3 regions of the Kitasatospora sp. NPDC057738 genome follow, and region 1 is predicted to be linked to each of the others. Evidence: riboswitches for the same ligand, from Rfam matches in the RefSeq annotation. Region 1 holds a riboswitch; each other region holds the start of a gene.
The links. Region 1 has a riboswitch for thiamine pyrophosphate ahead of thiC (phosphomethylpyrimidine synthase ThiC). Riboswitches for the same ligand answer to the same signal wherever they lie in the genome.

Region 1 (9,387 bases):
CGTGGTTGAAGACCGAGTAGGTGCCCCCGCCGGTGACCCCGGTGGTCACCGAGTTGGCGACGGTCTGCCCGGGTTCGACGTTCACGGTGGAGGTGTTCGGCGGCTGGCCCCCGCCCGGGAACACCGTGAGGTGGCCGGAGTCGGTCACGTCGGTGATCGTGACGTTGGCCTCGACACCCAGCACGTTCGGGACGGAGCCGTCCGCGGGCACGGCCTGGACGGCCGTGGTCGCCCCCTGCTGGAGCTTGCCGCCGGTGATCCGGGTGTCGAGGTTGCGGACCGGCGTCGTGAGCGCGCTGAACAGGCCCCTTCCGGACGGCCCGTAGTAGCCGACGACGTCGACGATCACGTGCACCCAGCCGGCGCGGTTGTAGACGTCGATCCGCCCGTCCGCGCCGACCGGCACCACGACCTGGTTCGCGACCGTCGATCCCACCGGGAAGTTGACGTTCGAGCCGTAGGCGGGCCGCTGCGTCCCGCTCGGGTACGCGGTCAGGAAGCTGTCCCAGGAGCCGTCCGTGGTGGTGACGTTGAGGACCACCGAGGTGGCGTCCGCGGTCCCCAGCTCGGGGCGGGCGACCTGGTAGCTGCGCACCGCGTCGCCGCCGAGCCGCCCGGTGCCGTCGCTGCGGCTGTCGGCGATCCGGGTCGGGGTCAGCGGGCCGTACTTGTCGGGCGCCGCGGTCCGGTAGTACCCGACCACGTCGAGCACGACATGGGCGGTGCCCGCGTTGTTGTAGACGTTGATCCACGGGGCGCCCCGGCCGACCGGACCGACCGCGATCGTGACCAGGTTGGAGATGGTCTGGCCGGCCTTGAAGTTGATGCTGGAGGTGGCGGGCTTGGTGCCGGCCGGGCCGGCCTTGGCGGCGAGCGTGACGAAGCCGTCGGCGGTCGGGTCGGTCACGGTGAGGTTGACCACCACGGCCGTGGCGTCGGTCGGCACGGCGGAGCCGCAGTACATCGGCGGGTGGCTGCCGCAGCGCTGCGACACCGGGGTGCTGTAGTACTCGCCTTCCTTGAGCGGTCCGAAGTGGTCGTGCGACGGGGTCTGGTCGTAGGAGCGGGTGTCCAGGATCCGGGTCGGGGACATCCCGACGAACCCGGCCGGTGCGGTCACGTCGGCGGCAGCGGTCACGGCCGCCGGTGCCGCGGTCGCCGGGACCGCGGCGAGCGCCGCCACGGTCAGGTTGAGCGCCGCGAGAGCGGCTGTGGACACGGCTGTTCTGGCCCGCATGATCAGGTTCCCCCCTGGTCGATGGCACCGGACGGGCGTTCTTCCGGCACTGGTTGGACGCTTGGGAACGCCGGGGGTTGTACGCCGCCGGACGAATTCTCGGGGGTCACCCGGGGGGTCGGGCTCGGGGTGATCTCGGGGTTCTCTCCGGGCCGTTGGGCCTCGTTCCGGCACTCGCGCCACCGTACGATCGAAGTACCGAAAGCAAGCGGGATGCGGCACCGGACGGCGGCCGACCCGAGGGGAGAAGAGGAACCGACATGGCTGAGCTCTGGAAGTCGCTGCCCTCCTGGGTGCGCAACATCGTCATCCCGGTGCTGGTCCTGGTGCTGGCCTGGAACATCGTCGCCTTCGTGTTCGGCGTCGTCGGCGCCCTGCTCTCGATCGTGATCAAGCTGCTGGTGGTGGTCGGCATCGCCGCCGCCGTGGTGGTCCTGGTGAAGAAGGCCGCCAAGAGCTGACCCACCACCCCGTAACGCCGCCCTGAGGCCCGGCCCCCCACGAGAGGGGGGACCGGGCCTCGGCCGTTCTCCGGTATCCGATCGGCTACTGGTTGCGGTAGTAGCCGAAGAGGTCGACGACGACATCGGTCGTGCCGGCGCGGCCGACCGGGCGGGGTGGGGCGCTCTGGACCTGCGGCGATCGGCTCGCTACGGTGTTGGGCGTCGTGTGCAGGCAACACCGCCTGCGACGCGGGAGCTCGGAGCACCGGGCTGAGAGGACGCTGACCGGGACGTCGACGGACGGACCGACGGCTGCGTCGACCGCAGGAACCTGACCGGGTAATGCCGGCGTAGGGAGTAGAGGTCAGATGACCACGTTCGAAGCACAGCCGCAGTCTGCCCAGGGCGCCCCCAGCAGCGAGCGCACCGGCTACCCGACCCCGGCCTGGCGCAAGTCCTACCGCGAGGGGTCGCGCCCCGACCTGCGCGTTCCGTACCGCGAGGTGCGGCTCACCAACGGCGGGTCCGTCCCGCTGTACGACACCTCCGGCCCATACACCGACCCGTCCTTCGAGCCCGACGTGCGGCGCGGCCTGCCCGCCCTGCGGGACGCCTGGATCCGCCAGCGCGGCGACGTCGAGGAGTACGACGGCCGCGAGCCGCGCCCCGAGGACGACGGGATCAAGCACACCTCGCCGCGCGGCGGGAACCTGCGCAACCTGGACGCGGTCTTCCCCGGCCGGCCGCGTCGCCCGCTGCGCGGTCGCGGTGGCGCCGCCGTCACCCAACTCGCCTACGCCAAGCGGGGCTTGGTGACGCCGGAGATGGAGTTCGTGGCGCTGCGCGAGGGCCTGGCGCCGGAGTACGTGCGCGCCGAGGTGGCCCGCGGCCGGGCCGTCATCCCGGTCAACGTGAACCACCCGGAGGTGGAGCCGGCCGTCATCGGCACCAACTTCCTGGTGAAGATCAACGCCAACATCGGCAACTCCGCCGTCACCTCCTCGATCGAGGAGGAGGTGGAGAAGATGACCTGGGCCACCCGCTGGGGCGCGGACACCGTCATGGACCTCTCCACCGGCCGCAACATCCACACCACCCGCGAGTGGATCCTGCGCAACTCCCCGGTGCCGATCGGCACCGTGCCGCTCTACCAGGCCCTGGAGAAGGTGGACGGCAGGGCCGAGGAGCTGAGCTGGGAGGTCTACCGGGACACGATCGTCGAGCAGTGCGAGCAGGGCGTCGACTACATGACCGTCCACGCCGGCGTGCTGCTGCGCTACGTCCCGCTCACCGCGCGCCGCAAGACCGGCATCGTCTCGCGCGGCGGCTCGATCATGGCGGCCTGGTGTCTGGCCCACCACCAGGAGAACTTCCTCTACACCAACTTCGAGGAACTCTGCTCCATCCTGGCCTCCTACGACGTCACCTTCTCGCTCGGCGACGGCCTGCGCCCGGGCTCGATCGCGGACGCCAACGACGAGGCGCAGTTCGCCGAGCTGAAGACCCTCGGCGAGCTCGGCCGGATCGCCCGCGAGCACGACGTCCAGGTGATGATCGAGGGCCCGGGCCACGTCCCGATGAACAAGATCAAGGAGAACATGGATCTCCAGAAGGAGATCTGCGACGAGGCGCCGTTCTACACCCTCGGCCCGCTGACCACGGACGTCGCCCCCGGCTACGACCACATCACCTCGGGCATCGGCGCCGCGATGATCGCCTGGTGGGGCACCGCGATGCTCTGCTACGTGACCCCCAAGGAGCACCTGGGCCTGCCCAACCGGGACGACGTCAAGACCGGTGTGATCACCTACAAGATCGCCGCCCACGCCGCCGACCTGGCCAAGGGCCACCCCGGCGCCCAGGCCTGGGACGACGCCCTCTCCGACGCCCGCTTCGAGTTCCGCTGGGAGGACCAGTTCAACCTGGCCCTCGACCCGGAGACCGCCCGCGCCTTCCACGACGAGACCCTCCCCGCCGAGCCCGCCAAGACCGCGCACTTCTGCTCGATGTGCGGCCCGAAGTTCTGCTCGATGAAGATCTCCCAGAAGATCCGCGACGAGCACGGCGACGGTTCCACCGCCGTGGACACCGAGTTCGACGCCGAGGCCCTGGCGGGCATGGCCGAGAAGTCCGCCGAGTTCGCGGCCCAGGGCAACAAGGTCTACCTGCCCCTGGTCGACTGACCCGGGACGCCTGAGCGCCGCCCCGATCACCTCGGGGCGGCGCTTCGCCGTCCTCGCCGTCCTCGGCTACATCTCGGCGTCGCCGAAGACCATGCGGTGTCCGCGCGCGGTGTCCATGTACTCACGGACGCGGTGGATCAGCCCGTCACGGAGTTCGAAGACCAGGCAGTAGTCATTGGCGTAGTGATTGCCGTTGGCGAGCGTCGCGGTCATGGTCTCCTCCACGATCACGCGCTCGCCGTCGGCGTGGAAACCGTGGAAGGTGACGTCGACGTCCCTGACGAACAGGCGGGAGAAGTCCTCGGCGAGGAAACGCGTGATCATTTCCCTGCCGACCATGTGACTGGGGCGGTCCAGCGCGGTGGCCGTCGCGTTTCCCGGAGGTGCCAGCCACTCGGCGTCCTCGGTGAAGACCGCGGAGATCTGGTCGGCGTCGTGGCCGGCGAACGCCTTCCAGGCGGCCCGGACGATGTCGTGGCTGCTCACCGGGGTTCGGTCGGGACGGGTGCCGGTCCGGGCGCGGCCGATGAAGCGGCCTCCAGCGTGCGGCGGATCACCGCCGAACCGTGCTCGACGGACTCGGCGATCGGTGCGGCCAGCGCGTCGGGCAGGACATCGGTGTGCCACACGAATCTCGTCCGGCCGCCGGCCTCCGGAAGGGCCTGCATGGACGCGTGGTGGTGGGACGGATGGAGGCTGCCGCCGACGACCGTGTAGGCGACCCGTATCGCCTCGTGGTCGAGGTCGACGAGCCGTTCGAACACGATCGTGCCGTCGGCGAAGGTGACGGTGCGCGTGTCCGAGCTCAGCCGGGTGTCGGTGACGAACCCGGGCGCCAGCCGCTCGTGCACCGCGCCGTAGTCGCTGAGCACCGACCACACCGCCTCGGGGCGGGCATCGATGACGATTTCCTTGTGGATCGAGGCCATGGGTGATCGACTCCTCGTCAGGCCGAAGCGATGCAGAACGGGTGGCCCTCGGGGTCGGCGAGAACGGTCCACTCGCCTTCGCCGGGCTGGAACTCCGGCTTGGTCGCCCCCGCCGAGAGCAGCTCCTTCACCGTGATCTCGGGATCGGCCACCGTGAAGTCGAGATGGGCGTGCTTCGCGGCGTCGGGCCAGCCGGGCCCCCGGTAGCCGGCGACCCGCTGGAAGGCCAACCGGACCGGCCCCCTGCCGAGTTGGACGAAGTCGTCGTCGCCCTGCCCGAGGTCCCAGCCGGTGACCTTGCGGTAGAACTCGGCGAGGGCCCGGGGATCGGCGCAGTCGATGGTGATCGCGGTGAGCTCCGCGTGAACGGCCATGGATGGCTCCCTTCGTGTCATCACGTGAGCCCCAGCATCCGGGGCAATGGCGCCGGAGGTCTTGAAGATCCTTGCGGGCCGTTCTGTCGTACCCGGCGGATACCGTTCGCGGCATGCTGTCCGCATCGACCCTCGCCGCCCGGCCGGAGTTCACCGTGGCCGTGGTGGGGTGCCGCTCCGACCACGCCCGGTGGTCGCAGCCGGAGACCCGCGACGACCACCGCCTGGTGCTGGTGCGACGCGGCAGGTTCCGACGGTCGGCCGACGGCGCCGACATCGATCTGGACCGGACCACGGCCTACTTGGGCGCGCCCGGCGAACAGGAGCGCTTCGCCCATCCGGCCGGCGGCGACGTCTGCACGTCGGTCAGCTTCGAGCCCTCCCTCCTCGGGCGCCCGCCCGCCGCGACGACGGTGTATGTCGACGCGCGCGTCGATCTCGCCCACCGCCGTCTGGTGGCCGCCGCGGCCACCGGCGACATCGACTACGCGCTGGCGGAGGAACTGCTCCGCCTCGTCGCGGCCGCGGCCGGTGAGCCGACCTTCCGCTCCCGGCCGGCCGACCGGGCGCTGGCCGCCGCGGCGCGCGGGGCGATCATCGAAGAGGCCCCGGAGGCCGGAGGGCTCTGCGCACTGGCCGCGCTGCTGGAGGTGTCGCCCTACCGACTGAGCCGGGTGTTCTCCAGGGAGACGGGCGTCTCGCTGACCCGCTACCGCAACCGCGTGCGCGTCACCCGGGCCATGGACCGGATCGCCGAGGGCGAACCCAGCCTCGCCGCCCTGGCAGCACAGCTCGGCTTCGCCGACCAGGCGCACCTGACCCGCATCGTCCGCGAGCACGTGGGACACACACCGACGGTGCTGCGTCGGCTGCTTGCCCCGGTTCGCGCCCGCCATGGGCCGACGGGCCGATGAACATGCCGCCGTGGGTCACGCGGGCTCGGCGGCGAGCAGGTCGGTGGTGCGGTCCGCGGTGAGCACGCCGAGGATGTAGCCGTCCTCGTCGACGACGGGCCAGACCGCCAGGTGCTTGATCCGCATGGCGATCGCGGCCAGGGTCAGGCCCATGGTCGGCCAGGCGAACGGGCCGCGCTGGTGGGTGGTGGCGCTGATGGCGGTCCGCTCGGTGTACCAGGAGCGGGTGAGGAACGGGTGGAGTCCGGTGCGGGTGACCAGCCCTTCGCACCGGCCGTCGTGGCCGCGGACGAGGAGGTAGTCCAGGTGGGCGCCGCGGAGGATGTCGTCGGCCCGGTCGACGGTGCTGTCGTCGGCTATCTGGTAGTCGCAGGGTTCCATGGCGTCGGCGACCGTGAGGCCGTGGCCGGGCCGGGCGGGCTGGGGCGAGTGAGTGGTCACGGGCGAGTGAGTGGTCACGGCGTTCACCGTTCCCGTCTCCGGCCGCCCGCCGGGGCGGGGTCTGCCGGGCTGTCCTGCACCCAGAACGAAGCCGGAACGGGGACCGGGATACGTGATGCCCTGGATGTCTCCGAGGCTACTCCTGCGGTGGTCGGCCCGGCGGAGGCTACGGCGGAGTAGCGTGGGGAGCAACCGAGGACATTTCGGACACCGGCATCAGCGTCGACGTCGCCCTGGGTCATGACGGGTCCCTCGTGGACCGGACGGGCGGCCTCAGATGATGCCGATCCCCCTTCCCATTCCTTCCTCCCCCGGGCCGTGGACGGTGCCCGGTGCCCCGCTGCTGCCGCGCTTGGAGCTGGAGCCGACGATGTCGCGGGAGGGTGTCTTCGACGGGGCCTGGTGGCCGCGTTCGAACGAGGTCCTCGCCGAACTGCCGGACCTGATCACCGCGCTCGGCGCCCACTTCGGGCGGATCCTGCGGGTCGGCCTCGACACCGAGGCCTGGGACGGTGTGCCCCGGTCCGTCGCCGCGAACGGCCTGATGGTCAGGATCAACTGGTTCGCCGGCAGCGACGGGACGATCAGCGTCACCCGGGGCCTCCAGGACCACTTCCTCCTGCTGGTGGTGCCGCCCGGCACCGACGCGACGACGGCCGCCTCGGCGATGGCCGGAGCCTCCGCGACGGGGAACCACACCCCGGCGGCGGAACTGCTGCTCGGCCGGCCGGTGGTCGTCGTCGCGCCCGGCCGGGTTCACGGCTGAAGCCGTTCTCCATCGATGGAGAACACCGGTGGGAGAAGTCGTCGATGGAGAACACCGGTGGGATGAAGTCGTCGAAGAATCTTCGCGGGGAGCGATGAGTTTCCGGGACGCCCGGGGTCTACCCCTGTGCAAGCGACGGACGTGACCACGGAGGAGATCCCGAGATGACCGAGAACCTGGGCGAGCTGACCATCACCCGCGAGCTGCCGGGCGCCCCGGCCGCCGCGTTCGAGGCGTACTTCGAGCCGGAGCAGTTCGTCCGCTTCTGGGGTCCGGTCGGCACCCACGTGCCGCTGGAGACCGTGACCGTCGAGGCGAAGGAGGGCGGTCGCTACGACAGCACCATGGTGATCGACGCGACCGGCGACCGGTACCCGCTGAAGGCCGAGATCACCGAGATCCGGGTCGGCGAGTCCTTCGCGATGGTGGAGGAGGGCTCGGGCATGCGCTCCACCCTCACCTTCACCGGGCTCGACGGGGGCGGCACCCGGGTGGTGCTGCACCAGACCGGGGTGCCGGAGATGTTCCGCGGCCCGGAGGCCGAGGCGGGGCTCAACTCCAGTTTCGACCGGCTGGTCGAGCACCTCGCCGGCCGGAACTGACGGGCGCGGCGCTTCCGGCGTGCCCGCCCCGGGCCACCCCCGTGGGCCCGGGGCGGGGGCGCGGTCCGTTGGCCGCGCTGGGGGTGGACGGTCAGTTGGCCGCGTCCTGGGGGTACCAGCGGAGCTCGACGGTGTTGCCGTCCGGGTCCTGGACGTAGACGGAGGTGGCGGTGCCGCGGGCGCCGTAGCGGGGGACGGGGCCCTCCAGGACGGTGAAGGTGCCCGCGTCGATGACCTCCTGCCAGTCGAGGGGCTCGACGGTGAGGCAGAAGTGGTCGACGTTGGACTCGTGCCGGGGGCCGTGGGCCAGGTCGATGATGGTTTCGGCGCTGACCCGGATCGACGGGAAGGACACCTTGCCGGCGCGCCATTCGTCGACGCGGACGGGCTCCAGGCCCAGGAAGCCGGCGTAGAAGGCCAGCGAACGCTCGACGTCGGCGACGTTGAGGACCAGGTGGTCGAAGGCTACGACGCGCATGGGTGATCGGCTCCGCTCGGGTGGGGCTGTCGGGGACGGGTTCAACGATCCTCTCGGCCGGGCGGGTGATCAATGCGTGATCGCCGTAGGATCGTTGAGCCGGATTCAACGATCGAGGGGCGGGGCGGGATGCTGGAGCGGTTGGAGATCGAGGTCTTCCTCGCGCTCGCCGGGGAGCTGCACTTCGGCCGGACCGCGGAGCGGCTGCACCTGACCACCGGGCGGGTCAGCCAGGTGGTGAAGAAGCTGGAGCGCCGGATCGGCGGGCAGTTGTTCGACCGCACCAGCCGGTCGGTCCGACTCACCCCGGTGGGGCGGCAGTTGGCGGACGACCTGGTCCCGGTGGTGGCGGCGATGGAGGCGGCGCTGCGCCGGGCGGAGGACGCGAACCGGGGCGTCACCGGGGAGCTGCGGGTGGCGTTCCTCGGCGAGTGGACGGCGCCGGTGCTGCTCAAGGCGGTCGCGCTGTTCGGCGAGCGGCACCCGGACTGCCGGGTGGACGTGCGGGAGGTGCAGCTCTCCAACTCCCGGGCGAGCCTGGTGGACGGTTCGATCGACGTCCTGATCGCCTCCTACCCGTTCGACGGCATGGCCCGCGGGCCGGTGCTGCTGACCGAGCGCCGGGTCCTGGCGGTGGCGGCCGGGCACCCCTTGGCCGGCGAGCGGTCGGTGTCGCTGGAGGTGCTCGCGGACCATCCGGTGGTGCAGTACCCGGAGGTCACCTCGGCGGGCTTCAAGCGCGACCGCACCCCCGGCCGGACCCCGTCCGGCCGCCCGGTGCCCAAGGGGCCGTCCGGCGGCACCTTCTCCGAGATGCTCAGCCTGGTCGCGATGGGCCGCGGCGTCCTCCCGGTCGGCGAACACTCCCGCCGCTACTACCCGCGCCCGGACGTCGCGTACGTGCCGATCCACGACGCGCCCCCGATCGAGCGCGGCCCGGTCTGGCTGGAGAGCAACACCACCGCCCGGGTCCGCGCCTTCGTCCGGGCGGCCACGGACGCCGTCTCGGAGTCGGCAGGC
Region 2 (9,387 bases), on a different contig from region 1:
CCGGAGTGCCGCACCAGTAGGCGGAGTCCACGCCGGCGAGCTTCTCGGTCGGGATGGCCGAGGCGTTGGCGCGCTCCAGGGAGGCGGCGACCTCGCCGGTGGCGGCCTCGGCGTCCTCCAGCCAGAACTCGAAGCCGGTGTGCACGGTGGGCGTGAACGCGGCCCCGGCGTCCAGCAGGTCCTGCAGGCGGCGCCCGCCCGGGACGGTCCGGCGGGCCGGCACCGGGCTGCCCGGCTCGGTGGCCAGGGCCAGCTCAAGGGCGTCCGCGAGGTCGCGGCTGAGGTCGCCGGAGGCGGACTGGGTCTGCAGGCCGAGCAGGATCGAGCCGTCCTGGCGGCGCAGGGCCGGCCAGGCCAGCGGCAGCACGGTGGCCAGGGTCACCGACGGGACGTCACCGGTGGCGCCGTCCGCCACCCCGGCGGCCAGCGTCAGCGGCACCGTGGCGGCGGGCACCAGCTCGCGCAGCGCCACCCAGTCGGCCTCGCCCGACAGGCCCTCGAACGGGCGGTGCACCAGCTCCTGCACCGCGTGCGAGGCCTCCCGGCCGTGACACGCCTTGTACCGGCGGCCGGAGCCGCAGGGGCAGTCCTCGCGGGCCCCGACCACGGGGATCTCGCCCGTGACGGCGGTGGTGGACTGGCGCTGCGGCGCCTTCTTGGCGGCCTTCTTGCCCATGCTGCGGCTCTCCCGGAAACGGTGGTCCTGTGTTCCGGGAAGCCTAACGACACATTCCCCGCGCCCGGCTCACGCGCTACGGGCATCGCCCCCGGTGCGCCGGGCGTGCCGGGCCCGGGCGGGCAGCGCCGCCCAGACCGTGACCTCGCCGGGGGCGTCGCGCACGCCCCAGTCGCTGGCCAGCTGGTCGACGATGCTCAGGCCGCGGCCGCCGCGTGAGGTCAGCGAGGGACTCGCGGGCAGCGGCCGAGTGGTCGCCCCGCCGTCCGTGACCTCCAGGGTGAGCACCCCGTCGGCGTGCATCTGCCAGCGGACCAGCACGCCGCCGTCCGGCTCGTCCGAGCCCTCGGCGGACTCCCGGCCGCTCGGTGCGGGTGCGGCGCGCGTCCCGGACGGGACGCCGACCAGCACCTGCCCGAGCACCTCGGCCCGGCCGCTGCGGCCCAGGGCCGGCAGCGGGCCGAGCGGACGGGCGTATCGACAGGCGTTGCTCAACAGCTCGGAAAGGATCAGAACAGCATCATCGATGACCGGTTCCGGTATCTGCCGGTCACCCAGATCTCGACGCAGTCGGCGCCGTGCGACCCCGACACTCGCTGGGCCGTGCGGCACTGCCATGGTCGATGAAGTCGGCACTTCACGCGCCACCATCAACGCCACCCCCGGACCTCCTTCAGCGTATGCCGAGGGAGAGATGCCCCTTGGTAATGCGTCGGAAACGAGCACCGGACGATCCCGCGAGCCCATTTCGAGTGCGGCGACCGACGGTCGACATCAGGTCATTCCGTGCTCACCCTCTGTCGCCCGGATGCAAGAATTCCGGCAATTTCGCGCAAGGAAGGTTTGACTGCCGACCAGAGTGGTCGGACCGGAGTGGTCGGACCGGGGTGATCGGACCGGGGTGATCGGACCGGGAGGATCCGACCGGGCCGACCGGACGCAAGTGACCGGACGGGGCGACCGGTTCGGGGCGACCGGTCGGGCGGGTGCGGCCCCGGGCGCGCCGGCGGATCACCGGCCGAGCTGCGCCAGCACCTCCGCGGGCCGGTTGGTGATGATCGCGGACACCCCGAGCTCCAGGCAGAGCTCGACGTCGGCCGGCTCGTCCACCGTCCACACGTGCACCTCGTGCCCCAGCTCGCGCAGCCTGGTCACCAGCTGCGGGCGGGCCCGCACCAGCTCGATGCCCGGGCCGGCGATCCGCGCCCCGCCCGGCAGCGGCGAACCCTCGCGCAGCCGGCCGAGCAGCGGCAGGGTCCGCTCGAACAGGAACACCCGCCGGTACTGCGGCGCGGCGGCGGCCACCCGGTTCAGCGCGATCGAGGAGAAGCTCATGATCCGGGCGGACGGGCGGTCGCCGCCCCGGGTCGCGCCGATCCCGAACCGCTCCAGCGTCCGCAGCAGCTCGGTCTCCACCCGGCCGCGGAAACGCACCGGGTGCTTGGTCTCGATCGCCAGGTCCACCGGGCGGCCGCACTCCACCACCAGCTCCAGCAGCCGCTCCAGCCGCAGCACGCCGCGCAGCTCCGGGTCGACGCTGGGGCGGCCGGTCTTCCAGGCGCCGAAGTCGTAAGCCTCCAGCTCGGCGAGGGTCATCGCCGAGACGGTGCCCCGGCCGTTGGAGACCCGGCCGATCCGGCGGTCGTGCACGCAGACCAGCGCGCCGTCGGCGGTGACCCGGACATCGCACTCCAGCGCGTCGGCGCCCTCGTCGAGCGCGCGCCGGTAGGCCGCGAGGGTGTGCTCGGGCAGGGCGTGGGAGGAACCGCGGTGGGCGATCACCTGGACGGACGGCACGGTGCGCGCCGCCGGCGAGGACAGGTCTGGGCTGGTCACAGGCCCAACGATAGGCGGCACAGGTGAAGCGCGGACAAAGACGGCCCCAACCTGTGGGGCCGTCTTCCTTCCCGCGGGGCCGTCCCGGCCGGGCCCGCGGGGCCGGGCCGCCCCCGCTTCGCCCGGTGCGGGGCGGCCCGCTCAGTGCCGGTCGGCGCGGCGGGAGAGCGGGGTGAGCGCCCAGGTGACCAGGGCGGGCACCAGGAAGGCGAACAGCGAGGCGGAGGTCCACTCCTGCGGGGTGAAGTGCAGCGACTCCTGGGCCGAGGTCCAGAAGTCCGTCCACCAGCCGGCCACCTTGGTCGGCGCGATGAACTGGTAGACCGCGAAGCCCAGGGCCCACGGCAGCAGCATCGGCCAGCGGGACGGCGCGTCGGCGGAGAGGTTCCAGCCGCGCCGCCCGGCACCGAGGAAGTAGTCCACCACGAGCACCGCCAGCAGCGGCACGAACACCGAGCCGATCAGACCGAGGAAGCCGTAGTAGGTGTCGGTGAACTCGTCGATCCGCAGCGCCAGCACGGTGGTCAGCGCGCCGATCGCGCCGGAGAGCACCCGGCGGTCCACCTTCGGCAGCAGGTTCTGCACCGACATCGCCGTCGAGTACACGTTGGCGAAGGACTGGTCCGTCTCGCGCAGCACCAGCACCAGCAGGAACAGCCAGCCGGCCCAGACCCCGAGGAAGGAGTCGAAGATCCGGTTCGGATCGCCGTCCGACTGCAGCAGCGCCATCAGGCCGAGCACGTAGCACCAGACCTGGGCGATCGTGTAGCCGGAGAAGCTGCCCCAGAACGCCGAGCGCGGGGAGCGCGAGTGCCGGGTGTAGTCGGCGGCCAGCGGGACGAAGGAGACCGACACGGCGATCATCGCGTCGGTGGCGCCCAGGAAGCCGTGCCAGTTGCCCGCCCCCGGGTCCGGCACGCCCTGGCGGCCCAGCTGGACGGTGAAGTACACCATGGCCACCGCGACCGCCCCGGCCACGAAGCGGCGCAGCACCGCGATCGAGCCCAGCGGCCAGATGGTCAGCGCCGTGGTCAGCGCGCCCGCGAGCAGGACGAACAGCCAGCGGTAGCCGGTGGTGTGCGCGACGGTCTGCGCGCCCGCCGAGATGGTCAGCAGCTCGAACACGCCCCAGCCGATGCACTGCACGATGTTCAGCACCGTCGGCAGGTACGACAGCCGGGTGCCGAACAGCCCGCGCAGGTTCGCCATCGCGGGGGCGCCGGTGCGGGCCCCGATCAGCGAGGCCACGCCGAGCATCGCGGTGCCGACCGCCGTACCGACCGTGATCGCGGTCACCGCGGCGGCCAGCGACAGCTCGCTGCCGGGGGCGCCGAGCACGGTGGCGGCGGTGGAGAAGCCGATCAGGCTGACGCCCAGGTTCATCCAGAGCGCGAAGTGGTCCCGGAAGCGCAGCGTGCGCGGCGGCTCGGTGTCCAGCACCAGGGGCGCTTCGACGTGCTCGGGGCGCTCCAGGACGGCGGTCGCGCCCGCGGCGGAGGCGTCCGCACCGGGGGCGGGAACGTTCGCGCCCGAAGAAGAGGATGGCGAAGCAGGCGGCATGGCCGATACTCCCTACGCCGGCATTACCCGGACAGGTTCCGGCGGTCAGCGCCCCCTCGACCGTCCGTCACTCGTGTGGCGTACGGTCGACATGCGCACTCTCAGCCTGGTGGGTCCAAGCTCCCGCGTGTCAGTTTGGAGCGACAGGCTAACCGGCACGGGGGCGAACGCCCAAGGCCGAGGGTGCGCGGTCCGCATCGCGGGACGCCCGGCGGGGGAGGGGAGCCTCGGCCGTCGGTGCCGGCGTCGGTGCCGGTGCCGGGTGTCGGCGTCTGCGTCGGCTAAGGATTCTTATGAGTTCTTCAGAGGGGTCCTTACGGCAATCGAATCGACAGTGCGAAAAACTATGGTCCTTGGTTCTGCCAGCTATGGAGGTCGTCCGTGAGCACCGAGCGCGAGGTTGGGCCCACCGGGCCGCAGGGGGAGCAGCCCGCCGGGCCGGGGGCGGCCGAGTCCGCTTCCGAAGGCCCCGCTCAGGGCGGGCACCAGCCGACCATGGCCTTCCGGCGGGTGCCCGAGCCGGAGTCGGGCGCCGTCGAGGCCGCCCCCGTCGAGGCGGCACCGCCCGTCGACGCCGTCGCGGCCGAGGGTGTCCCGGCCGAGGGCGGGCACAAGCCCACCGTCGCCTTCACCAAGGTGCCCGCCCCGGAGGCCCCCGCGGCCCCCGCGGCGCCCGCCGCCGAGCAGCCGGCCGTCGACCCGGTCACCGGCTACATCGACGCGCCGCCGCCGGTCCTGCCGCCCGCCCCGCAGGCTCCGGCGGCCCCGCCCGCCGCGCCCGCCCAGGCCGCGGCCCCCGCCGCCCCGGCGCTGCCGCCGGCCGACAACCCGTACGCCACCCCGACCCACGGCGTCCCGGCGGCCGGCACGCACGAGGGCTACGGCGCCGCTCCGGCCGCCCCCGTCGCGCACGAGGGCTACGGCGCCGCCCCGGTCGCGCCCGCCGTCCCCGCCGCGCACGGCCACCACCCCTTCGGGGCCGGTCAGCCGCTCGGCGGCTGGGGCCCCACCCACGACTCCACCGCCGGTGGCGCGGGCTACCCCGGCGGCCCGGCGGGCCCGCTCGGCTACCCGGCGGACCACCCCGGCGGTCCGGTCGGCCCCGGCGGCCCGCGCAAGAAGCGCGGCGGCCTGGTCGCCCTGATCGCGGCCGTCGCGCTGGTCGCCGGTGTGGCCGGCGGCGTGCTCGGCGTGACCGTCACCGACAACACCGACCGCGGCAGCTCCGCGAACGACCACCGCAGCACCACCGTGCAGGCCAGCGACACCCAGAAGAACGAGCCCGCCCCCGGCTCGATCGCCGCCATCGCGCAGAAGGCGCTGCCCAGCGTCGTCACCATCAAGGCGCAGGGCAACGGCGAGTCGGGCACCGGCACCGGCTTCGTCTTCGACACCGAGGGCCACATCCTCACCAACAACCACGTGGTCGCGCCGACCCTCAACGGCGGCAAACTGACCGTCAAGTTCGCCGACGGCAGCTCCTACAGCGCCTCGGTGCTGGGCCACGCCGAGGGCTACGACGTCGCCGTGGTCAAGATCGACAACCCGCCGAAGAGCAAGCTGACCCCGCTGCCGCTGGCCGACTCCGACAAGGTCAACGTCGGTGACGCCACCGTCGCGATCGGTGCGCCGTACGGCCTGGAGTCCACCGTCACCAGCGGCATCATCAGCGCCAAGGACCGCCCGGTGGCCTCCGGCGACGACACCGGCTCGCAGGCCTCGTACATGAACGCCCTGCAGACCGACGCCTCGATCAACCCCGGCAACTCCGGCGGCCCGCTGCTCGATTCCGGCGGCGCGGTGATCGGCATCAACTCGGCGATCCAGTCCAACGCCTCCGCCAACGGCCGGGCCGGCAGCATCGGCCTGGGCTTCGCCATCCCGATCAACCAGGCCAAGTGGGTCGCGGACACCCTGATCAAGACCGGCAAGCCGGTCTACGCCAAGCTCGACGTGCTGCGCAACGACGACTACAAGGGCGACGGCGCGCAGATCCAGACCAAGGACATCCAGGGCCAGCCGGCCGTCACCCCCGGCGGCGCGGCCGACAAGGCCGGCCTCAAGCCGGGCGACGTCATCACCAAGCTCGGCGGCGTGCCGATCGACAACGGCCCGGCCCTGGTCAGCCGGATCTGGACGCACAAGCCCGGCGAGACCGTCGACGTCGAGTACACCCGCAACGGCCAGACCTTCAACACCAAGGTCACCCTCGGTCAGCGCGAGGGCGACCAGTCGTGACCCCCGCCCGCACCGAAACGTGTGCGCCGAACCCCGCCGGACCCGTTAGGCTGACCTCCGCCTGGAGAGCTGCCCGAGCGGCCTAAGGGAACAGTCTTGAAAACTGTCGTGCGGTGACCCCGTACCGTGGGTTCGAATCCCACGCTCTCCGCCGGTAGGAGAACCACCTGCTCAGGGCGGGTGCCGAGTTCGCTCGGCACCCGCCCTCGGTGTTTCCCGGGCGGTCGCGGGCGCCGGCCTCGGAACCGTCGTGGAACGGATGCGGGCGGCCGGGTTGACCCTGACACGGTGGCAGGGGATGGAGTGGGCGCATCATGTTGAACATCGGAGACTTCGCCAGCCACGGCCGGGTGTCGGTACGGATGCTGCGCCACTACGACGCGATCGGGCTGCTGCGGCCCGCCCGGGTGGACCCGGTCAGCGGGTACCGCTCCTACGAGGCGTCCCAACTCGCCCGGCTCAACCGGGTGATCGCGCTCAAGGAGCTCGGCTTCACCCTGCAGCAGGTGCGCGCCGTGCTGGACGAGCAGGTGGACGCGGCCGAACTGCGCGGCATGCTGCGGCTGCGGCGGGCCCAGCTCGCCGAGGCGATCGCCGCCGACGAGCTGCGGCTGGCCCGGGTGGAGGCGAGGCTCCGGACGATCGAGAGCGAGGGGACCATGTCCGCACACGATGTCGTGGTGAAGCGGGTGCCGTCCGTCCGGGTGGCCCAACTGGCCGGTGCGGCCGCGAGTTACGAGCCGGAGGACATCGGCCCGGTGATCGGGCCGCTGTTCGCCGAACTGTGCCGGAGGCTGGCCGCGGCCGGGGTCGAGGCGGCCGGCCCGTCCGTCGCCCGCTACCAGGACGCGCCGGAGGGCGACGGCTCGGTGCTGGTCCTGGTGGCCGTCCCGGTGGGCCCGTCGGTGCGGCCGGGTGAGCACGACTTCGAGGTGCTCGACCTGCCGCCGATCGAGGAGGCGGCGACGATCGTGCACCGCGGCCCGATGGACGACGTGCTGGGCACCGGCCAGGAACTGGCCCGCTTCATCGAGGAGAACGGCTACCGCTCGGCCGGCTACGCCCGGGAGCTGTACCTGGAGTGCCCGGAGGACCGGGCCGGGTGGGTCACCGAGCTGCAGGAGCCGGTGGTCCGGCGGTAGCCGCGCTTGCCCTCGACCGGGTCGAGGGCCCTAGCGTCGCCCGGCATGACCACTGCCACTGTCGCTCCGCGGGCCGCGCTGCCGCGGAGGTACCTGCTCTGGCTGGCCGGTGTCCAGGCCGGACTGCTGGGTGACGCCGCGCTGTACTTCGCCCTCGGCTGGGCCGCCTCCGCGCACGGCGGCGGCGCGGCCGGGCTGGTCCTGACGGCGATCACGGTGCCGCGCACCGCGCTGGTCCTGCTGGGCGGCGCGGTCGCGGACCGCTTCGGCGCCCGTCGGGTGATGCTCGCCGGGGACACGGTGATGCTGGTCGCGACCGGTGCGCTGGCCCTGGTGGCGGCCTCCCGGGGGACGCCGCTGTGGCTGCTGGTCGCGGCGGCGGCCGTGATCGGGACGGTCGACGCCTTTTACCTCCCGGCCGGCGGTTCGATGCCCCGCCGGCTGGTGCCCGCGGACCGGCTGCCCCGGGCGCTCGCCCTGCGGCAGGCCGGCGGGCAGAGCGCCGTCCTGCTCGGCGCACCGCTGGGCGGCCTGCTGGTCGCGGCCGGCGGGCTGTCCGGCGCGGCGCTGGCGGACGCGGCGAGTTTCGGGGTCGTGCTGCTGGTCCTGCTGCGGGTGCGGCCCCCGGAGGACGGGCCGTCCGGTCCGCGGGCCGGACTGTTCCGCGAGGCGGCGTCCGGCGTCCGGCTCGCCGTGGCCGACCCACTGCTGCGGGCCGCCCTGCTGCTCACCGGCGCGGCGGCCGGGGCGCTGCTGCCGGTGGTGTCACTGCTCGGTCCGCTGCTCGCCCGGACACACGGCTGGGCGGCCGGGACGGCGGGACTGGTGGGCGGCGGCCAGGCGGCCGGGGTGCTGGCGGTGGCCGGCCTGATCGCCCGGCGGGGCACCTTGCCCCGGGCGGGGGTGGGGGCGGCGGCCGGGCTCTGCGCGGCCTCGGTGGGGATCGCGCTGCTGGCGTCGGCCGCGGGGCCGGTGGCGGCGGTGGCCGGCAGCGCGGTGGCGGGCCTCGGCTCGGGGCTGTTCGCCTGCCACCTCGGCCCGCTCGTGCTGACCGGCGCGCCGCCGACCCATCTCTCCCGGGTCCAGGCACTGCTGACGCTCGTGCAGAGCCTGGCACTGGTGCTCTCGAACTCCCTGCTGGGCCTGCTCGCGGACGCGGCGGGCGCGGCCCTGCCCACCCTGCTCTGCGCCCTGGCCACCGCCGCCGCCGGGCTCACCGCCCTGGCCACCCCGGCCCTCCGCCGGGCCTGAGCCACTCCGCGTCCCCCCGTTCGTTCGCCTCCTGTTCCCCAACCGCCCCGCGGCCCACTTGCCCGGCCCCGGTCGTCCGGGCAGAGTGCGGAGGTGGAGGCGGGCGGGCGGCGAGTGGAGGCGGCGATGAGTGATCTGACGGACCGACTGGCGCAGGGCCTCCCGGCGGAGGCCGTCGTGGTGGACCCGGACGTGACCGCCGCGTACCGCCACGACATGGCGGGCTTCTGCGCGGCCGGGCAGCCCGCGGTGGTGGTGTTCCCGGAGACGGTCGAGCAGGTGCAGCACGTGCTGCGCACCGCGACCGAGTTGCGCGTGCCGGTGGTGCCGCAGGGGGCCCGGACCGGGCTGTCGGGTGCGGCGAACGCGGTGGACGGCTGCGTCGTGCTGTCGCTGGTGAAGCTGAACCGGATCCTGGAGATCGACCCGGTGAACCGGATCGCGGTGGTCGAGCCCGGTGTGGTGAACGCCGAACTCTCCCGTGCTGTCGAGGAGTTGGGGCTCTCGTATCCGCCGGACCCGTCCAGCTGGGAGTCCTGCACGATCGGCGGCAACATCGGTACCGGGGCGGGCGGGCTCTGCTGCGTGAAGTACGGCGTCACCAGCGAGTACGTGCTCGGGCTGGACGTGGTGCTGGCGGACGGGCGGCTGCTGTCCACCGGGCGCCGGACGGCGAAGGGCGTG
Region 3 (9,387 bases), on a different contig from region 1:
CGGGCCGGACACGCCCTAGAACAGCGAGAACTTGACCGTCACCACGCTGCGCTGCGGGCGCCGCTCGCCCGCCGCCGGGCTCTGGCCGGAGGAGGTGACCGCGCCGAACACGTCCCAGCCGCTGGTCTGCATGGTGAAGCCCGCCGCCTGGAGCGCCTTCTGCGCCTCGTCCTTGCCCATCCCGGTGACGTTCGGGACCGGCACCATGCCCTTGCTGACCACCAGCGAGACCGCGGAGTTCTCCTGCAGCAGCTGCCCGGCCGCCGGCGAGCTGCTGATCACCGAGCCCTCGGGCACGGTGTCGTCGTAGGTCTCGGTCACACCGCCCCTGGTCAGCTGGGCGCCGGCCAGGGCCGAGGCGGCGTCGGCGGAGCTCTTGCCGGCGAGGTCCGGCACCGCGATCCGCTTGGGGCCCCTGGAGACGGTGACGGTGACGCTGTCGCTCTTGCGGGTGCGCGCCCCCACCCCGGGATCCACGGAGATCACCTGCCCGGACGGCACGGACTCGCTGAACACCTCGACGAACCTGCCGTGCAGGCCCTCCTTGTCCAGGACCCGCTGCGCCTCGGCCCGGTCCTTGCCGAGCACGCCCGGCACCGCGCCGTACAGCCCCTCGGAGATCCCGTAGGTGGCGCCGCCGATCGCCAGGACCAGGGCGGCCACCGCGGCCGTCCAGATCAGCGGCCCGCGGGGGAGACGGCGGCGCGGCGTGGCCGGCCGGCGCCGCTGCACCGGGGTCGGCTCGTCGTACGGGCGGGGCTCGGCGAGCAGCTCGTCCATCAGCTCCGGCGGCATGTCCAGCACGCTGGTGCGCTCGGTCGGCGGGGCGTCTGCGGGTCGCGGCAGCGGCTGGACCACCGAGGTCGGCTCGGTGGTCGGGTAGCGCGGGCCGGGCCGGGTGGAGGCCGGCGGCTCGGCGTCCAGCTCGGCCGGGGTGAGGGTGCGGCGCACCCGCTGGAGGGCGGCGAGCAGCTCGACCGCGTCGTACGGGCGGGCGTCGGCGGACCGGGCGCAGGCGCCGGCCACTATCGCGTCCAGTTCGGGGCCGACGGCGGGGGCGACCAGCGAGGGGGCCGGGACGTCCTCGTGCAGGTGCTTGTACATGACCTGGACGGGATTGTCGCCGGTGTGCGGGCGGCGGCCGGTGAGCATCTCGTACAGCAGGATGCCGGCCGCGTAGACGTCCACCCGCTGGTCGGTCGGGGCGTCCGGGAGGATCTGCTCGGGGGCCAGGTAGGAGACGGTGCCCATGACCGTGCCGCCGGTGGCGGTGGTGGTCGAGGTGGGCGCGCCGTCGGCGGTGCCGAGCACCCGGACCAGGCCGAAGTCGGCGACCTTGACCAGGCCGCCGTCGGTGATCAGCACGTTCTCGGGCTTGACGTCGCGGTGGACCAGCCCGGCCCGGTGGGCGGCGCCGAGCGCGGCCAGCACCGGCTCCAGCACGTCCAGAGCGGCCCGGACGGACAGCGCGCCGCGGTCGCGCAGCAGGTCGCGCAGGGTGCGGCCGGGTACGTACTCCATGGCGAGGAAGACGTGACCGCCGTCCGCGCCCTGGTCGAAGACGGTGACCACGTTGGGGTGGGTGAGCTTGGCGACGGCCTTGGCCTCGCGGATGAAGCGGGCGGTGAACCCCTCGTCGCCGGCCAGCGAAGGGTGCATCACCTTGAGTGCGACCACGCGGTCCAGACGGGTGTCGGTGCCCTTGTAGACGGTGGACATCCCGCCGGTCGCGACGCGCTGCTCGACCCGGTACCGGTTGTCGAGCAGGGCGCCGATCAAGGGGTCGTGCAGTGCCATGTCCACTCGGAGAGTCTAGAGCCGCCCGGGACGGCCGGTCCCGGAGGACACCGCCTCCGGGACCGGCTTGTGACATGCGCGACGGTTCAGAACGCGGGGTGCTCGCGGGTGTCCAGGTCGGCCCGGCCGGCCATCGCGGAGGAGGCCTCGGCGTGGAAGCGGCGCGGGATCCGGCCGGCCCGGTGGGCGAGCCGGCCCGCCTCGGCGGCGTGCCGCATCGCCTCGGCCATCAGCACCGGGTCCTGAGCCCTGGTCACCGCGGAGGCGAGCATCACCGCGGCGCAGCCCAGCTCCATCGCCAGCGCCACGTCGGAGGCGGTGCCGGCGCCCGCGTCCAGGATCACCGGGACGCCCGCACCCTCCACGATCAGCTGGAAGTTGTGCGGGTTGCGGATGCCCAGGCCCGAACCGATCGGCGAGCCCAGCGGCATGATGGCCGCGCAGCCGACGTCCTCCAGCTTGCGGGCCAGCACCGGGTCGTCGTTGGTGTACGGCAGGACGGTGAAGCCGTCGTCGACCAGCGTCTCGGCGGCGTCCAGCAGCTCGATCGGGTCGGGCAGCAGGGTGCGCTCGTCGGCGATCACCTCCAGCTTGACCCAGTCGGTGCCGAGCGCCTCGCGGGCCAGTCGGGCGGTCAGCACGGCCTCGCCGGCGGTGAAGCAGCCGGCCGTGTTGGGCAGCACCCGGATGCCGTTGCGGGTCAGTACGTCGAGCACGGAGCCCTGGGTGGTGGCGTCGACCCGGCGCATGGCGACGGTGGTCAGCTCGGTGCCGGAGGCGAGCAGCGCGCGCTCCAGGACCTCCAGGCTGGGGGCGCCCCCGGTGCCCATGATCAGCCGGGAGGAGAAGGCCGTCCCGGCGATGGTCAGAAGGTCGTCGGCCATGGTTCAGCCTCCCTGCACGGCGGTGAGGATCTCGATCCGGTCGCCGCCGGCCAGCGCCGTCCCGGGCCACGAACCGCGTGGCACCACGGCCTCGTTGAGCGCGGCGGCGACACCGGTGTTGGCGGCGCTGACGGCGGCCACCACCTCGGCGAGGGTGGTCGTGGCGGACACCCGGCGGGGCTCGCCGTTGACGGTCAGGGCGATCTCGTTCGGGGTGATCTCGTTCGGGGCGATCTCGGTCATGCGGAGGCCTTCGCAGCGGGGGGTTCGGGGGAGAAGCGCAGGGGCGTGAACGGCCTTGCCGTTTCGGGGACTTCACCGGTGGCCAGGTACTCGGAGAGCAGGTCGGCGGTCACCGGGGTGAGCAGCACGCCGTTGCGGTAGTGGCCGGTGGCGGCGACCAGCCCGGGCAGTGACGTCGGGCCGAGCAGCGGGGCGTTGTCCGGCGAGCCGGGGCGCAGCCCGGCGGAGGTCTCCAGCAGCGGGAGTTCGGTGATTCCCGGGACCAACTCGTGCGCGTCGCGCAGGAGTTCGTACACCCCGCCGGCGGTGACGGTGGTGTCGTAGCCCTGCTCCTCGGTGGTCGCGCCGACCACCAGCTCGCCGTTCTCCCGGGGCACCAGGTACAGGTGCCGGCCGCGGACGACGGCGCGGACGTTGCGGGACAGGAACGGGCGGTAGGCGTCCGGGACGTGCAGCCGCAGCACCTGCCCCTTCACCGGGCGGATCGCGGGCAGCACACCGTCGGGCAGGCCGGGCAGCCGGTGGCTGTGCGGGCCGGCGGCGAGGACGACCTGCCCGGCGCCCACCCGTTCCCCGGTCGAGAGCCGGGCGCCGGTCGCGCGGCCGTCCTCGACCAGCAGCTCGACGGCCTCGGCGCGGTGCAGCAGGACGTCCGCGTTCTCGCAGGCGGCGGCCAGGGCGGTGAGCAGGCGCCGGGGGTCCACCTGGTGGTCGTCCGCGACGTGCAGGCCGCCGCGCACGCCGGGGGCGAGCATCGGCTCCAGCCTGCGGGCCTCCCGGCCGGTCAGCCAGGTCGAGTCCAGGCCGAGCCGCTGGTGGAAGGCGTGCAGCTCGCGCAGTTCCTCGCGGTCGTCGGAGTCCAGCGCCACGGCGACGGTGCCGCAGCGGCGGTAGCCGGTGTCCCGGCCGCCGCTCGCCTCGGAGAGCTCGGCGGCGAAGGCCGCGTACCGCTCGTTCGAGGCCATCCCGAGGCGCAGCAGCGGCTCCTCGCCGTACTGCAGCTCGGTGACCGGGGCGAGCATCCCGGCCGCGACCCCGGCGGCCCCGCCGCCGGGGGAGGGGTCGACCACGATCACGTTCCGCAGCCCGCGCTGCGCGGCGCGCCAGGCGACGGCGAGGCCGATGACGCCCCCGCCGATCACCAGCACGTCGGCGTGGGCGCCTGATGGCAAGCGTGACAAAGCTGCTCTTCTCCCTTCGCCGGTATGACCCGGATCAGGTTCGGACGGTCGCAGGCCGTGCCAGCCCGCCTCTCAGCCCGGTGCGCCGGGCTCCCGTGTGGTGCCCCCACCTTAACGCCGGGGGTCGGCCCGGCCGAAGGCCCGTACAGCGGGCGGACGGCCCGCAGGCCGCCGCGTCGCGCTGAGTACAGTGACGGGCGTGGCAGAGCTGAGCGGAACGGATCAGGTGGTCGTCGTCGGAGCCGGGCTGGCCGGGGCGCAGTGCGCCCTCAAGCTGCGGCAGGGCGGCCGGCAGGGGCCGATCGTGCTGGTCGGCGAGGAGCCGCACGCGCCGTACGACCGGCCGCCGCTCTCCAAGGACGTGCTGCTCGGCAAGGCCGACTCCACCGCCCTGGACATCGACTACGGGCAGCTCGGCATCGAGCTGCTCACCGGCCGCCGGGCCACCGGCCTGACCCCCGGCGTGCTGCACACCGACGGCGGCGACCTCCCGTACGGCTCGCTGGTGATCGCCACCGGCGCCGTTCCGCGGGCCCTGCCCGGGGCCGAGCGCGCGCACCTGCTGCACACCCTGGACGACGCCCTGGCGCTGCGCGCGCTGCTGCGCCCCGGGCTGCGGCTGGTGCTGGTCGGCGCGGGCTGGATCGGCGCCGAGGTGTCCACCGCGGCCCGCGCGGCGGGCTGCGAGGTGACCGTGGTCGAGGCCGGCCCGGCGCCGCTGCCCGGCGCGCTGCCGACCGAGGTCGGCTCGGCGATGGCCGCCTGGTACGCCGGGGCCGGGGTCGACCTGCGCTGCGGGGTCGGCGTGGCCGCCGTCGAGCCCGGCGCGGTGCTGCTGGCGGACGGCTCGCACCTGCCCGCCGACGAGGTGGTGGTCGGCATCGGGGCCCGCCCCGCGACCGGCTGGCTGGCCGGAACCGGGGTCGAGCTGGACGCGGCCGGCGCCGTCGTGGTGGACGGGCGGCTGCGCACCTCGGTGCCCGGCGTGTTCGCGGCCGGCGACTGCGTCAGCTACCCCTCGGCCCGGGCCGGGGCCCGGCTGGCCGTCCAGCACTGGGACCACGCCCTGCAGTCCGGCGAGGCGGTGGCCGCAGCCGTCCTGGGCGCGGACGCGCCGGCCTACGACCCGGTGCCGTACTTCTGGTCCGAGCAGTTCGGCCGGATGGTCCAGTACGCCGGCCGGCACGCCGAGGGCGACGAGCTGCTGTGGCGCGGCTCCCCGCGGGACGGCGACTGGTCGGTGCTCTGGCTGCGCGACGGCGTGCCGAGCGCGCTGCTGGCCGTGGACCGGCCGCGCGACCTCACCCAGGGGCGGAGGCTGATCGAGCGCGGTACGGCCCTGGATCCGGCCCGGGCGGGCGACCCGGCGGTGCCGCTGAAGTCGGCCGTCGCGGGGTAGTGCCTGGTGCGCGGTGGGCCGCGGAGGTGGCAGTCTGGTGGCGTGAGTGAGATCGAAAGCAAGATTGAAGCCCTGGTCACCGACTGGATGTACCTGCCCGACATCTCGGAGCAGTGGGGGGTCCGGGTCACCGAGGTGCGTGACCTGGTCAAGAACGGCGGCCTGATCGCCGTCCGGCGCGGGCCGAACAAGTCGCTGCAGGTCCCGGCGGCGTTCATCGACGGCCCGGGCCTGGTCAAGCACCTGTCCGGCACCCTGACCGTCCTGCGGGACTGCGGGTACAACGACGTGGAGATCCTGGAGTGGCTCTTCACCGAGGACCCGTCGCTGCCCGGCAGCCCGATCCAGGCGCTCCGGGAGAACCGCGGCACCGAGGTGAAGCGCCGCGCCCAGGCGATGCTGATCTGATGGCGGCGGACACGCTGCGTACCCGGCTGGCCGACGCCCGGCTCTACCTGTGCACCGACGCCCGCCGGGAGCAGGGCGACCTCGCCGAGTTCCTGGACGCGGCGCTGGCGGGCGGGGTGGACATCGTCCAGCTGCGGGACAAGGGCCTGGAGGCCAAGCAGGAGCTGGAGGCCCTGGAGGTCTTCGCCGACGCCTGCCGCCGGCACGGCAAGCTGCTGGCCGTCAACGACCGCGCCGACGTCGCCCACGCGGCCCGGCCGGACGTGCTGCACCTCGGCCAGGACGACCTGCCGGTGCAGGCCGCCCGGGCGATCCTCGGAGAGGACGTGCTGATCGGCCGTTCCTGCCACGCCGAGTCCGAGGTGGACGCGGCGATCGCCGAACCCGGTACGGACTACTTCTGCACCGGCCCGGTCTGGCCGACCCCGACCAAGCCGGGCCGCCCGGCCCCGGGCCTCGGCCTGGTCTCGTACGCGGCGAAGCAGGACACCGACCGGCCGTGGTTCGCGATCGGCGGGATCGACCTCGGCAACCTGGACGAGGTGCTGGCCGCCGGTGCCCGCAGGGTCGTCGTGGTGCGGGCCGTCACCGCCGCGGCGGATCCGCGGGCGGCCGCCGCCGAGCTGTCCCGCCGGGTGCGCGCCGCGCTCTGACCGGCCCGGATCAGCGGGATCCGGGGGCCCGCAGGCCCCCGGGGCCGTCGCCGTCCGTCAGTACTTGCGGACGGTGGCGGCCTCGGCCAGGGCCAGCAGCACCGTACGGGCCCGGTCGTCGGCGAGCGGAGCGGCCTCCAGCGCGGCCAGCGACTGCCGCATCAGCTCCTCGATCCGGTGCTCCACCAGCTCGGGCGCGCCGCTGCGGGCGACCAGCGCGCGCAGCTCGGCGACCTCCGGGGCCGCCAGGTCCGGCGCGCCGAGCCGCTCGTCCAGGTGCCGGGCGTCGGCGGCCGGCAGGCCCCGCATCGCGTGCGCGACCAGCAGGGTGCGCTTGCCCTCGCGCAGGTCGTCCCCGGCCGGCTTGCCGGTGACGGCCGGGTCCCCGAAGACGCCGAGCAGGTCGTCGCGCAGCTGGAAGGCCTCGCCCAGCGGCAGCCCGAACGCCCCGTAGGCCTCGACCAGTTCCGGCCCGGCGCCGGCCAGCAGCGCACCCACCTGCAGCGGCCGCTCGATGGTGTACTTCGCGGACTTGTAGTGCAGCACCGTCCGCGCCCGGTCCAGCGCGCCCTCGTCGGTCGAGTCGCCGGCCACCGGCTCCAGGACGTCCAGGTACTGGCCGAGCATGACCTCGGTGCGCATCAGGTCGAACACCGGCTTGGCGGCGAGGACGGCGGCCGGCTCCAGGCCGGAGCGCAGGAACAGCTCGTCGCACCAGATCAGCAGCAGGTCGCCGAGCAGCACCGCGGCCGAGGTGCCGTACTGCTCGCGGTCGCCGCGCCAGCCGCTGTCCCGGTGCAGCGCCTCGAAGCGGCGGTGGACCGAGGGCAGGCCGCGGCGGGTGTCGCTGCGGTCCATCAGGTCGTCGTGCACCAGGGCGCTCGCCTGGAGCAGCTCCAGGGCGGCGGCCGCGTTGGCGATCGCCTCACCGGTGGCGCCCCCGGCCGGGCCGCCGGCGCCGCGCCAGCCCCAGTAGCAGAAGGCCGGGCGCAGGCGCTTGCCGCCGTCCAGCAGGAAGTCGCGCAGCGCGTCGGCGGCGGGGGCCAGCCGGGGCGAGATCTTGTCGAGCAGCACGGACTGGCCGTCCATGAACGCGGCGAGCGCCGCGTTGACGCGGGTGCGGACGTCCTCCACGTCAATGGGGTTGGCCGCACTGGGGTTGGCCGGCCGGGTGCTGGACGAGGTCACGATGGGGCTCCGCTGGTTCTCTGGGGTGCAGCAAGCGTAACGGTGCGGCTGGGAACGGGTGTGCGAGCGGCCCCGCGGGGGGCCCGGAGGAGGCGCCGCGGGACGGGGCCGGGGCGAACCGGAACCTCTTCCATCTCTTGTCTCAATAGGTGGAATACGGTTGTCCGGCCCCTTCGAACGCCGGATAGCCTGCCAGCATGGCACTCGGTATCGCTTCCACGAGAACGGATCGCGCACTGACGGTGCGCGACCTCCTGGCGGCCGGAAAGCGCTCCTTCTCCTTCGAATTCATGCCGCCGCGCACCGAGGTCGGCGAGCAGAAACTCTGGGACGCCATCCGTCGGCTCGAACCGCTCGACCCGAACTTCGTCTGTATGACCTACGGCGCCGGCGGCTCCTCGCGCGAGCGCACCGTCAACATGGTCGGCCGGATCGCGACCGAGACCACCCTGACCCCGGTCGCCCACCTCACCGCGGTGGACCACTCGATCGCGGAACTGCGCAACATCATCGGCCAGTACGCCGACCAGGGCGTGCGGAACGTCCTGGCGGTCCGGGGCGACCCGCCCGGCGACCCGATGGGCGAGTGGGTCAGCCACCCCGAGGGCGTCACCTACGCGTACGAGCTGGTGGAGCTGATCAAGGGCATCGGCGACTTCTGCGTCGGCGTCGCGGCCTCGCCGAACATGCACCCGCGCTCGACCGACTGGGACGAGGACATCCGGCACTTCGTGGCGAAGATCCGCTCCGGGGCCGACTACGCGATCACCCAGATGTTCTTCGAGGTGGACGACTACCTGCGGCTGCGCGACCGGGTCACGGCCGCCGGCTGCGAGACGCCGATCATCCCGGAGATCATGCCGGTCACCAACGCCAAGCAGCTGGAGCGCTTCCCCCAGCTCAGCGGCTCGGCCTTCCCCGCCGACCTGGAGGACCGCCTGCGGGCGGCCATCGACGACCCGGCGGCGCTGCGGGCCATCGGCATGGAGCACGCCACGGCGATGGCCGAGCGCCTCCTCGCCGAGGGCGCGCCCGGTCTGCACTTCATCACGCTGAACCACTCGACGGCGACGCTGGAGATCTACCAGAACCTGGGGCTGCACCAGCGCTGACCGGCGGGCCGGGCCCGCGCCCGCGCAGCGCCGACGCCGGGTGTTCACGAGCCCGTCACCGCACCGACGGTGACGGGCTCGGTCGTGTGCGGCCGCCGTCCGGGGCGGTGGGAACGCGATGCGGTACCCCGGCCGTTGAACCGGTACAGTCGCCGCACACGCGCGGCGCACGAGCGCGGGTACGCGACTGGAGGTAGCGGGCGGATGGGCATCGGATACCTGCTGCTGTACGCCGCGTTGGCGGTGGTGGCGCTCTGGTTGGTCGCCGAGGTGCTGCTGCAGAACCGGGCGCCGCTGCACTGGCGGGCCCTGGCCCTGGCCGGCTTCCTGGGCGTGGCCGCCGGGATGGTCCTCGGCTCGGTCGTGGTGATCGGGGCCGGCGCCGCGCTGTTCGCGGTCGGCCAGACCTTCGTCACCCTCGCGGTCAAGCGCGGCCACCAGGCCGGCTGGTCCCTGCGGAAGGCCGACGGCAGCCTGCCCGGCCCGCTCGCCAAGGTGCCGCTGCTGGGCGCCCTGACCGGC

Region 2: it holds a riboswitch for thiamine pyrophosphate, as region 1 does, so the genes downstream of both, ACFVGO_RS01540 (cytosine permease) here and thiC (phosphomethylpyrimidine synthase ThiC) in region 1, are expected to answer to the same signal.
Region 3: it holds a riboswitch for thiamine pyrophosphate, as region 1 does, so the genes downstream of both, thiO (glycine oxidase ThiO) here and thiC (phosphomethylpyrimidine synthase ThiC) in region 1, are expected to answer to the same signal.

The regions. Positions count from the first base shown of each region.
Region 1 is NZ_JBHVJT010000049.1:29,285-38,671, reverse strand. It holds gene ACFVGO_RS25155 (hypothetical protein) at 1-1,219, opposite strand, end outside; gene ACFVGO_RS25150 (DUF5326 family protein) at 1,498-1,698, shown strand; TPP riboswitch at 1,920-2,054, shown strand; gene thiC (phosphomethylpyrimidine synthase ThiC) at 2,049-3,863, shown strand; gene ACFVGO_RS25140 (nuclear transport factor 2 family protein) at 3,930-4,349, opposite strand; gene ACFVGO_RS25135 (SRPBCC family protein) at 4,346-4,792, opposite strand; gene ACFVGO_RS25130 (VOC family protein) at 4,810-5,166, opposite strand; gene ACFVGO_RS25125 (helix-turn-helix transcriptional regulator) at 5,280-6,080, shown strand; gene ACFVGO_RS25120 (CBS domain-containing protein) at 6,096-6,521, opposite strand; gene ACFVGO_RS25115 (DUF5994 family protein) at 6,799-7,287, shown strand; gene ACFVGO_RS25110 (SRPBCC domain-containing protein) at 7,452-7,889, shown strand; gene ACFVGO_RS25105 (VOC family protein) at 7,981-8,367, opposite strand; gene ACFVGO_RS25100 (LysR family transcriptional regulator) at 8,497-9,387, shown strand, end outside.
Region 2 is NZ_JBHVJT010000002.1:73,201-82,587, reverse strand. It holds gene ACFVGO_RS01555 (DUF5926 family protein) at 1-676, opposite strand, end outside; gene ACFVGO_RS01550 (ATP-binding protein) at 746-1,327, opposite strand; gene ACFVGO_RS01545 (glycerophosphodiester phosphodiesterase family protein) at 1,688-2,512, opposite strand; gene ACFVGO_RS01540 (cytosine permease) at 2,654-4,072, opposite strand; TPP riboswitch at 4,065-4,209, opposite strand; gene ACFVGO_RS01535 (S1C family serine protease) at 4,454-6,310, shown strand; tRNA gene ACFVGO_RS01530 (tRNA-Ser) at 6,374-6,461, shown strand; gene ACFVGO_RS01525 (MerR family transcriptional regulator) at 6,625-7,452, shown strand; gene ACFVGO_RS01520 (MFS transporter) at 7,498-8,703, shown strand; gene ACFVGO_RS01515 (FAD-binding oxidoreductase) at 8,830-9,387, shown strand, end outside.
Region 3 is NZ_JBHVJT010000082.1:5,462-14,848, forward strand. It holds gene pknB (Stk1 family PASTA domain-containing Ser/Thr kinase) at 16-1,797, opposite strand; gene ACFVGO_RS32945 (thiazole synthase) at 1,884-2,681, opposite strand; gene thiS (sulfur carrier protein ThiS) at 2,685-2,924, opposite strand; gene thiO (glycine oxidase ThiO) at 2,921-4,096, opposite strand; TPP riboswitch at 4,100-4,212, opposite strand; gene ACFVGO_RS32960 (FAD-dependent oxidoreductase) at 4,296-5,504, shown strand; gene ACFVGO_RS32965 (Rv2175c family DNA-binding protein) at 5,547-5,912, shown strand; gene thiE (thiamine phosphate synthase) at 5,912-6,565, shown strand; gene ACFVGO_RS32975 (polyprenyl synthetase family protein) at 6,623-7,753, opposite strand; gene metF (methylenetetrahydrofolate reductase [NAD(P)H]) at 7,951-8,865, shown strand; gene ACFVGO_RS32985 (hypothetical protein) at 9,070-9,387, shown strand, end outside.